Regions from separate parts of the Gordonia sp. PvP123 genome, predicted to be linked through region 2. Evidence: predicted binding sites of a transcription regulator. Region 2 holds the regulator's gene; the other holds the start of a gene.
The links. The regulator LexA, encoded in region 2, represses DNA repair genes until DNA is damaged. The targets are predictions, from matches to a motif close to CGAACANNTGTTCG.
Positions count from the first base shown of each region.

Region 1: the regulator LexA is predicted to act here: its motif matches at 3,013-3,026, upstream of ABIC25_RS04890 (HNH endonuclease signature motif containing protein).

Region 1 covers NZ_JBEPPN010000002.1:444,195-449,604, forward strand. Annotated here, with positions in the region: gene ABIC25_RS04885 (NAD(P)/FAD-dependent oxidoreductase) at 1-1,096, opposite strand, end outside; gene ABIC25_RS04890 (HNH endonuclease signature motif containing protein) at 1,319-2,998, opposite strand; gene ABIC25_RS04895 (DUF433 domain-containing protein) at 3,217-3,885, shown strand; gene ABIC25_RS04900 (PIN-like domain-containing protein) at 3,920-4,273, shown strand; gene ABIC25_RS04905 (hypothetical protein) at 4,338-5,228, opposite strand; gene ABIC25_RS04910 (type I restriction endonuclease subunit R) at 5,221-5,410, opposite strand, start outside.
Region 2 covers NZ_JBEPPN010000001.1:343,055-348,464, forward strand. Annotated here, with positions in the region: gene hrpA (ATP-dependent RNA helicase HrpA) at 1-492, shown strand, start outside; gene nrdR (transcriptional regulator NrdR) at 466-978, opposite strand; gene ABIC25_RS01545 (LysM peptidoglycan-binding domain-containing protein) at 1,078-1,617, opposite strand; gene lexA (transcriptional repressor LexA) at 1,860-2,564, shown strand; gene ABIC25_RS01555 (phosphoenolpyruvate--protein phosphotransferase) at 2,542-4,251, opposite strand; gene ABIC25_RS01560 (DeoR/GlpR family DNA-binding transcription regulator) at 4,401-5,171, shown strand; gene pfkB (1-phosphofructokinase) at 5,168-5,410, shown strand, end outside.

The sequences.
Region 1 (5,410 bases), on a different contig from region 2:
GTGGGGTGCCGGCCGCCAAGAAGTTCGTCCACTGATAGATCTCGACACACTCTTGCTCGCGACGTCTCGCCCAGGCCGCGGTGGCCATGTCGACGGCGTCGGGGTCGGGGTCGCGGTTTCGCAGGATGGGCGCGAGGTCTTCGCCGAGCAGGCGGCCGTACCGGTAGGCATCTCGGATGCCCTGTGCGGTGACGGGATCCTTGAAGTGTCCGGCGTCGCCGGGCAGCGCCCAGCCCGGCCCGCTCGATCGGCGGAAGTAGGACTCGATGCCGGTGCACGAACGGACGCGGGAGGTCATCTCCGCCTCTTCGAGGCGGCGTGCGAGTCCGGGTAGCGCGGCGACACCCGCCAGGTAGGCGTCGGTCGCCTTCCGGCCGCGGAACTCGCTGTCCATTCCGATCGGCGGCTGGAGGAGGCAGAGCGTCTGGCCGCCGTCGCAGGGGAAGGCGGTCCCGAGGAGGGCGCCGACGCGCCACTGGGAGGCGATGTGGCGCAGCTCGGTTCGGGGGTCCGTCCAGTACGCGAAGTAGCAGGACCGACCGCTCGGTGAAGAGATCAGCGGGATCTCGGCCCTCGCTTCGCGGGCAACCATGCTCTTGCGACCGTCCGCGCCGACCACGATCGGGGCGACGGCACGGTGTTCGCGATCGTCGTCATCGGTGTAGACGACGCCCACGGCGCGGCCGTCCTTCCAGATCAACGACGTTGCGCGACATGGTTGTCGGAAGTCGGCGCCGGCGGCGATCGCGGTTCGTTGGAGGGCGGCGTCGAGGTGCGCGCGACGCAGGCACATCGCGTAGTCGATGCCCGAGACCGGTGAATAAGTGGTGCGCCAGCCGATCTCGTCGAGGACGGCCTCGGCGATCGGGAGACGCGGTGCGCCCGCGTCCTCGACGGCGGGCAGGGCGCCGAGCGCGTGGATCTCGGCCATGGTCGACGGCCAGAGCAGGTGCGTCGAGAGGGTGTCGGACGGAAAGCGGGCCGAATCGATGAGCAGGACACGTGATCCCCTGGTGGCCAGTGCGATTGCCGTTGCCGCGCCGGCGCACCGGGCACCGACGATGACGGCGTCGAAGTGCTCGGTTCGGATGCTCATCGCGAACTCTCCATCCCTCAGCTCGTCACATGGACACATGAGACGATATCCGTGCGGCGTCTCGCCGCGTGGCGGTTTCACGTGATCGCACCCGGTGGTCGTGGCTTGGCTGTCATCGAGGTCGAGACCATCGGTGGGAGGGTGGCGAGAATCGAGATGGGCGCATGACTTCGAGCACCGTGGCGGAGTTGTTCTGACCGGCGGTGCTCGGGAGCCTGGTGTCTAGAAGGGTGGTGGGTTGGCGTCGTTCCAGCGCTGTTCGGCGCGTTGCTGGCGCCGGAAGTCGCTGTTGCGCAGTTCGTTCAGCCGTGCACGGGCGGGGTGGTCGGGTGGCCGTCTCGGGGTGAGTTTGTTGAACAGGTCGCGTCCGCTGAAGGCGTTGCCGACGAACATGTGCCCGGTGGGTGTGGTGAACCACGCGGTGAGGAATTCGTCCTGGTGGTCCTGCCAGCTGGTGAAGGTCTTGATGCGGTGGTGGAACCGGCACAGCGGTTTCAGATTCCGCGCATCGGTCGGCCCGCCGCGTCGTGGGTCGGTGTGGTCGAACGGGTCGGTGTGATCGAGATCGATCTGCCAGACCGGGGCGTTGCAGCCCGGGAAGGCGCAGCACAGTTCTCCTGCACGCACCAACGCCTGCAGCTTCTTCGATGGGGTGTATCGCGTCGAAGATCTGTCGGCCTCGGGTGCGACCGGTGCTGGTGCGGTTTCCGGTTCGGCAGGTGTGGGTTGGATGTAGGTGCGGCGGGCTTCGGCGAGCAGCGTTCGGGCGGTGTCGGAGTCGATGATGCCGTGCCTGTCGAGGAAGGCGGGGTCGTCGTCGAGTCCGATCAGGGTCGACAGGTTCACCACGATGTGAAACGTTGCGCGCGGAGCCTGCGACGGCGACGGCGAAACGGTCGGCTCCTGCGGGTCGGCGACAACCGCGTCGATGGCCGGGACGTCGGCGGGGGTGTCGAGGTCGCCGCTGGTCTCATCAAAGTCCTGCACCACCGTGGTGGTGCAGGCTTCGTTTGCGGCAGTGGCGCAGTCGTGGCACAGACAGGCGATTGCGGATTCGCTGCGGGCGAGTGCTTTGAGCGCGTCGGCGCGGCGCATGGGCAGGGTTCGCGGGTCACCGGCGTGTACCGCGTTGGCCATCGACGACAGGCGGGCGTTGAACTCGGCGGCGTCGGCGTCGGGCAGGGTGCCCGTGATCCGGGATTGCCCGGGCGTGAACCGATCGGGGGTGACCGTGACCTTGCGGTCACCCTTGACCCGCTCTTTGCGTCGGCGGATTGCGTCGGGCGCCCACTTTGCGACGATCGAGTCGACCATGGCGGTGAACCGTGCGGTCGACATCGGTGCGCGGGCGAAGATCGCCTCGGCCAGATGCGCGTCCACGGTCTGCATTTCTTCGTCATCGGTGATCAGATCGGTGCGCTTGAGGGCGATGAGGAAGCGGCGCTTGTCGATGCGGCCGCATGCCAGGGCGTGTCCGGTGAACGCGAGCCTGTACCTCAGTGCGTCACCGGCTTCGATGAGGTCTTTCGCCTCGGCCGGTGTCACCGTGAGGGTCGCGCCGACTTCGGCGATGGCCTGTTCGAGGCCGGTCGGACCGAACTGCTCATACGGGTTCTCCCCGGCGGCCACGCGTGCCGACAGGGCGTCGAAGGCTTCGATGGAGTCGAGTTCGCCGGTGTGCACCTCGGCGCGCCGCTGGGTGTAGTCCATTTCGCGTTCGTCGTGAATGAGACTGGCAACGGTCATCATTCGATGCGCAGACGCGGCCGCCAGGCCGGCGCAATGATTCAGGACCTCGACGAGTTCGGCGGCGGAGAGTTCATTGTCGGGACGAAGGCGCGGTTCGACGGAATGCTGTGATGGGTCCACCGCTGTGGATCCGGCCCCCGCCCCCGATGACATGACTCCACAATACCCGAACATACGTTCGAGTCAAGGGCTGATTCTCAACCTCTCCGACTCTCGTGCAAATGGAACCACGACACACCGACAGGTTGGAGGGTGGTCACAATGACTACGCAGCTGCTATGCAGACTCCACGGACCCGCTCGCGGTGCCATCATGGTGAGGCTACAATCGGCAACTCGTAATCCAGTGTCAGGCGGGAGGTGGAGTACAGCATGGCCACCATCGGCGATCCCCGCTTTGAGGCAGGCATTCTCACGATGAGCGACGCGGCTCGTTATCTCGCCATCAGTCAGCAGACGTTCCACCGCTGGGCGAAAGGCTACGACCGCGGGGAACCCCTCCTTCATGTGGTCGACGCGCCCCGGCGCAAGGCGAACGTGTCATTTATCGCCCTGACCGAGGCCTATGTCCTCGACGCCCTGCGAAACGCAGGTGTCCACGTCCGAAAGATTCGTCCTGCGCTCGAGCAGCTTCAACGGGACTTCGGCCGTGATTATGTACTGACAGCGCCGAATCTGGCCACAGACGGCGTTGATGTCCTATGGGACTTCGCCAAGACCCGAGCCGGTGCCGGGCTCATCGAAGCGCGATCCGGGCAGAACGTCATCCGCGAGATCGTTCAGGACTACATCTCCTACGTCAGTTGGGACGGTGAGCATCCGAACCGTCTGCAACTACGCGAGTGGGAACCAGACAAGGTCATCGTCGACCCGAATGTTGCCTTTGGGCAGCCGCGATTCGGCACATCAGGCCCCCGTCTGGCGGACGTCGCTGCGATGCTGAAAGCCGGAGAGGACGGGGAGGTCGTTGCCGAGGAGTTCAACATCTCCCGACCCCAGGTTCGAACCGCCGCTCGCGTCCTCCTGGGCCGCACCGCCTGAGTTCTATCTGGACGAGAACATCGCCGGCAAGACCTTGCGGCGAACGATCCAAGAGCTCGGCTACACAGTCCATACCCCGGCCGCGCTCTACGGAACCCGCGCAGCAGCGGAAGGGACGCCGGATGAACGCTGGCTCCGTGATGTCGGTCGGAACGGATGGGCGGCAATCGGTCGGGATACCACAATCCTCGTCACGCCCTCGGAGCTCCAGGCCTACAAGCGAGCTCGCATTCACCTGTTTCTCTTTCATGGTGAGGCGACCAGGCAGCAGCTGATTGACGCCCTCCACGCGAACTTGCGCGATATCTGTACTCACTGCATGAGTGGGACCCCTTCTGTCTGGCGCGTCTTCGGTGACCCGCGCCCGCGCCTTGAGCAGTTGATGTAACGGACGCCCCCACGCGTCACCCAATCCACGGTCGGCGACACCACTCGGGTTCTGGAGGCGTAGGTCAGAAGTGTCGGCGGGGCGGGCCGATTCGAATGAGGCGCGGGTCCTGCGTGAACTCGCGTACCTCGAACGCCCGGTCGATCTCTTCGGCGAAGCGGTCACGAACCAGCGAACCGCTTCTGTCGAATCCGATCCGGTACTGCGTCAACGTGGTTGTGAATTTCCAGACCGCCATCTCGTCGACATCTGTGGACACAGAGTCTTCGCACCGAATGCAGTCCTCGGCTTCATCGCTGTCCGGATCGTCGGCGTGTGCCTCACACGGCTCCCATTCCGAAGTGACGAGCGAACCCGGGCTCCACAGGGAGCCTTCCGTCGGTGGCCACTCGACCGCAAACCACTCGCCGGGCGAGACGCCGTACGTGTTCACTGCCGTGTCGAGGGCGGCCTTGCGGTGAGCTTCGGTCCAAGTCACTTGTGGCGGGACCGCTACGTCTTCGATGGGATCAAATCCGCAGTAGTCGTCGGGATCGCCGAGCAATTCCGAATCCACCATCTCACTCCCAGATGTCTCCGCTGCAGGCGATGTTGATTCGCTTGTGAGAGGGGGGAGTTCCGCGGCCAGGTATGCCGAGGAGTTCATTCGCTCGTGAATTGATGTCGCTGGGATCCGCGAAACAAGCTCGTCGACCACTACTTGGTCTGCTTCGTCGAGCACTGCCGACAACAGGCGCAGGGCATGTTTCCCGTCGGGTGGTGAGGTTTCTGATGCTCGCGAGTCCCAGAGGTCGGCGGCGATCTGCTTGTGCCGCTCGATCATCTCCGATACGCAAGCGTTCACGTCCTCCACCGACGTCAGATCGGGGAGCAAAGACTGCTCTTGCAAATCAGAGATCATACGCATGAACCGGTCTCGCGCATCCGCGGTCCAGTCGACCCAGCGCTCAGTCATCGCTACCTTCCTGGATGTTATCTGCGGCGAACCGTGGAGCCATCATCTCCATCTGCTCGAACACGGTGGTGATGGCGGCCGGCTGTTTGTCCGGTGGGTACTTGTACTTCACCAGCAGTCGTTTGATGGATGACCGCAACTTGGCTCGCACGTCGTCCCGGACAGTCCAGTCGAATTTCGTG
Region 2 (5,410 bases):
TCCTTTTCGGCCTTCCTTGAGCGGATCAGGCCGCGCGTCGCCGAGGCCGCCCCGGACTATTTCTCGCTCGCCGTCGCGGCGCTCGAACGGCTGGCGCCGGTCCGCGCGGCGATCGACCGGCACGCCGGATCGCTGGCTGCCGACGACGTCGCCGAGCAGATCGACCATCTCGTGTTCGACGGCTTCGTGGCAGCCACCGCACGGCGGCATCTGGAGAACCTGCCGCGGTACCTCGACGGTGCGCGGGCACGTCTCGAGGCGCTGCCCGCGTCCGCCGCGCGCGACAAGGCCGGCGTCGCGGTCGTCGATCGCGTCGTCGAGCGGTGGGCCCAACGGCTCGAACAGGTCCCTGAGCACCGACGGGCGATCGTCGACGACGAGGCGCAGTGGCTCGTCGAGGAACTACGGGTCGGGTTGTTCGCCGAGCGTCTCGGTACCGCGTTCCCCGTGTCGGAGAAGCGCGTCCTACGAGCTCTGGACCGACTCGGCTGAGACGGGATCGGTGGTGGCGGTCTCGACACGTCCGCCACCGGACGCCGACGACTTCAGATCGTCGATCTCGCGCTGGAAGTCCTCCACCGAGTCGAACGACCGGTACACCGACGCGAACCGCAGGTACGCCACCTCGTCGAGATCACGCAGCGGACCCAGGATCGCGAGACCGACTTCGTTGCTGGGGATCTCGGCCGATCCGCTCGCGCGCACCGTGTCCTCGACCTGCTGGGCGAGTTGCGCGAGTGCGTCCTCGGCGACGTGCCGGCCCTGACAGGCACGACGCACACCGCGCATGACCTTCTCGCGACTGAACGGCTCGGTGACCCCGTTGCGTTTGACCACGGCGAGCACGGCGCTCTCCACCGTGGAGAATCGGCGCCCGCACTCCACACACGAGCGACGCCGTCGGATGGCCTGCCCTTCATCTGCGACACGCGAGTCGATGACCTTGGTGTCGTCGTTCTTGCAGAAGGGGCAGCGCATCGTGTCCTCACGCAGGTCGCGGGACGCTGGAACGCACCGAAACCGTGCGCCCCGCCGCTTCTCGGCCGGCCCCTGTGACATCGAGGATACCGCCCGGCCTCAGCGGTACCGGGGGGTGAGCAGGGGCTGACCCACCTGCAGCGCACTCGACGGCAGATCGTTCATCGCGACGATCTCGTCGATCACGATGTCGCGGGGCATCTCGGGCGCCACCCGGCCGGCGATCGTGCTGAGGGAATCCCCGGCGCGCACGTGGACGACCTCTGCGCTCACCGCGGCGGGCGTCATCGAGTCCGAATAGTTCTGACCGACGACACCGAACACCCACACGACGAACGCGAGGCCGACGCCGGCGAGGACCGCGACGGCGGTGCGGCGACGGCGACGGAACACCGCCGCATCCGGACCGACCGGCCCGCGGCCCCGGGCACCCACCGCGGAGCCGCAGTGCGTGCCGCCGACGCGTGGCGTCAGTGGCGACCCGCCCACCGGACGGTTGCCTGCCGGCCGGTTGTCGACGGGCCGAGAACCGTCGGTCAGCGGGGTCCGGGTCCGGATACGGTCGGCGCGGTCGGTGCGCGCCCGGACGGTGTCGGGACGCTCGGTACGGACGGGAGCGACGAGAGTGGCGGTGCGCATGGTGCCCTCCGGGTGTTCGGTGCGGGATCTTCGGGTGTTCGGGTGTCTGGCATCCGGTGTTCGAACTTCGATCAGATGTTCGATGCACTGATGTTCGAATTTGTAGCACGGCGCACCGACAAAGTCTCGCGACACATCGAACAAATGTTTGAGGTGGAGGTCGCACTCCGCTAGGCTCGGACGCGGCTGAACATCCCCACGGGCCATCTACCAGCACGTTCCGAAGACGAGAGGAACCGAACATGAGTGACACCGGCGATAGGCGCGGCCGAGCGCGGGGAGCCGACGACGAGGCCCCCATCGACGTCGCCGCCGCCGAGGCCTCACTCACCCCGCGCCAGCTCGGGGTCCTGGAAGTCATCCGCCGCTCGGTACGCGAGCGCGGTTACCCGCCGAGCATCCGCGAGATCGGCGACGAGGTCGGCCTGGCCTCGACATCGTCGGTCGCCCACCAGCTACGGACCCTCGAGCGCAAGGGTCTGCTCAAGCGGGATGCGAACCGGCCGCGTGCGGTCAACATCGCGCCGAGCGAATCGCCGTCGCCGGAGACCCCGCCGGCCGGCCGGCTGCCCGAGCCGACCTTCGTGCCGGTCCTCGGCCGGATCGCGGCCGGTGGCCCGATCCTGGCCGAGGAGGCGGTCGAGGACGTGTTCCCGCTTCCTCGCGAGCTGGTCGGCGAGGGCTCGCTCTTCTTGCTGCGCGTCGTGGGCGAGTCGATGATCGACGCCGCCATCTGCGACGGCGACTGGGTCGTCGTGCGGCAGCAGAACGTCGCCGACAACGGCGACATCGTCGCAGCGATGATCGACGGCGAGGCCACCGTGAAGACCTTCAAGCGTCAAGGCGCCAATGTGTGGCTGATGCCGCACAACGAGCTGTTCGATCCCATCCCGGGCAACGACGCCGTGATCCTCGGCAAGGTCGTCACCGTGATGCGGCGAGTCTGACCTCTCCCCCGACCGAACGGTCGAGCACCGCCGCGGCAGCTTCTCGCGCCGCGGCGGGGTCGGACGTGGCCAGCGCGGCGTCGGCGGCGGCGCGGCAGTCCTGCGCGGTCACCTCGCCGAGCCGAGCCCCCACCGCGGCGGCCGCGGCCGGCGCGCTGGACAGCGAGGTCACCCCGAGACCGACGAGCACGCAGGCGAGATTCGGATCGGCAGCCGCCTCACCGCACACCCCGACCGGCTTGCCCTGGCGGACACCCGCTGCGGCGACACCCGCGATCAGGCTGAGCACCGCGGGCTGCCACGGATCGGTCAATCCGGCGAGATCGGCCGACATCCGATCGGCCGCCATCGTGTACTGCGTCAGATCGTTGGTGCCGATCGACACGAAGTCCACCTCGGCGAGCACGGCCTCGGCCAGGATGGCGGCCGCGGGCACCTCGATCATGACCCCGGCGACCAGGCCCCGGCCGCGGACCTCCGCGGCGAAGGCGCGCGCCTCGGACGGCGAGGCGATCATCGGCGCCATGACCCACGGCGCGACGTCGGAACCCGACGCGGCGTGCGCGATCGCGTCGAGCTGGTGGGCTCGGATCTCGGGATGCGCCAGGGCGATTCGATCCCCACGGACACCGAGCGCGGGATTGGATTCGTCTGGGTGGGTCACGAACCTCAAGGGCTTGTCCGAGCCGGCGTCGAGGGTACGGATCACCACCTTCTGGCCGTCGAAGGCATCGAGTACCTCGCGGTAGATCGCCGCCTGCTCGTCGACCGATGGTTCGTCGGCGCGTTCGAGGAAGGCGAGTTCGGTGCGGAAGAGTCCGACGCCCTCGACCGGATGCCCGGCGGCGGCCCGCGCCGACGATCCGTCGGCGACATTGGCGAGCACCGAGACGGCGATGCCGTCGGCGGTCTGCCCCGGACCCGTCCACCCGGCGACGAGCTCGGCGTGCCGACGATCCTCCTCGACTCGCGCCCGCGCCGTCTGCGCATCGGGCTCCACCTCGACCCGGCCGGTCGTCCCATCGACGAGAATGGTTGTGCCGGGTGCGATCTCGGCGAGATCGGCCACGGCCACCACACACGGGATCCCCAGTTGCCGGGCGATGATCGCGGTGTGGCTGGTCGGCCCACCCAGCCGGGTGACGAGCGCGATCGTGGTCGTCGGGTCGAGGCCGGCGGTGTCGGCGGGCGCGAGGTCGTCGGCGAGCAGCACCGAGGGCACCTGCGGTGTCGGCACGCCCGGTTCGGGTAGACCGAGCAGTTCGGCGAGCACGCGGTCGCGAACATCGTTCAGATCGGTGACCCGCTCGGCCATCAACCCGCCGAGTTTGGTGAACACCGCCGCGAACTGATCGGTCGCGGCGACGGCAGCGGCCTCGGCCGTGGCGCCCTTGGTGATGAGCGCGCTCGCGGCCCCGATCCACCCCCGGTCCTCGGCGAGTCCCGCGGTCGCCGCGAGCACCTCCGCGGTCACCCCGGTGTTCTGGGAGGCGCGCGTACGCAGTCGCGAGGCGACGGCGCCGGCCGCCGTGGCGAAGCGTGTCACCTCGTCGGCACGACGCTCCTCGGCGATCTCCACGCCGACGCCGAGCTTCTCCGGCGAGTGATCGGGTCGCTCGCCCGGCCACAGCGCGGGACCGTGGGCCAGTCCGCCGACCACCGGGGTCCCTGTCAGGATCTGCGCCATCGTCTTGCCTCTCACTCGACTACCGATGTGACCACCGTTACAAAAAGTGCTTGACTTGTCAACACAAACAGGCGTAAACACAATTACTACAACATGCAATCCCACACGCCTCAACAAGCGGGGTGGTCGGAACCGGAGATCGGAGCGGTGTGTACGCCGAGGAGAGACAACAGGCGATCGTCGACGAGGTGCGCGTCGCGGGGCGGGCGTCGGTGGCTGCGCTCGCCGAGAAGTTCGACGTCACGAGCGAGACCGTCCGTCGAGACCTCGCCGTCCTGGAGCGTGCCGGACATCTGCAGCGGGTCCACGGCGGTGCCGTGCGCGCCGAGGTCATGCGCGCCCTGGGCGAGCTCGGCATCGACGAGCGCGAGTCGAGCCAGATCGAACAGAAGACGGCGATCGGCCGGGCGGCGATCCGTTTCCTGCCGCCGGACGGCGGTTCCGTGCTCTTCGACGCCGGCACCACGACCTACCGCGCCGCCGAGGCGACCGCGCCCGATCGGAGGCTCACCCTGTTCACCAACAGCCTGCCCATCGCCGGCCTGCTGGCCGGCACCCACCCCGACGGGCTCCATGCGCTCGGCGGACGCGTCCGTGGTCTCACCCAGGCCACGGTGGGCGTCGAGACGGTGGACGCGCTCCGCCGACTGCGGGTCACCACCGCGTTCCTCGGCACCAACGGTCTGAGCGAGTCCCATGGGCTGTCGACTCCCGATCCCGACGAGGCGGCGGTGAAAGCGGCGATGGTCTCAGCCGCGCAACGCGTCGTGGTCCTCGCCGACAGCTCGAAGATGGATCGCGAAGACCTCTCCTCCTTCGCCGGGATCGACGACGTCGACGTCCTCATCACCGACTCCGGGATAGACCCGGCCTTCTCGGCGGCACTGTCCGCGCGCGGCGTCGAGGTCGTGATCGCATGATCGTCACCGTCACCGCGAACCCCAGCCTCGACCGCACCCTCGAGCTCGGCGCACCGCTGGCACGCGGCGAGGTGCAGCGCGCCGGTACGGTCCGCACCGAACCCGGCGGCAAGGGCGTCAACGTGGCCCGCGTGGTCGCGGCCGCCGGCCTGTCCACCCGAGCCCTGCTCCCCGCGCGGACGGGCGACCCGCTGTGTACCGCACTCGACGAACTCGGACTCCCCTACGACGCGGTGCCC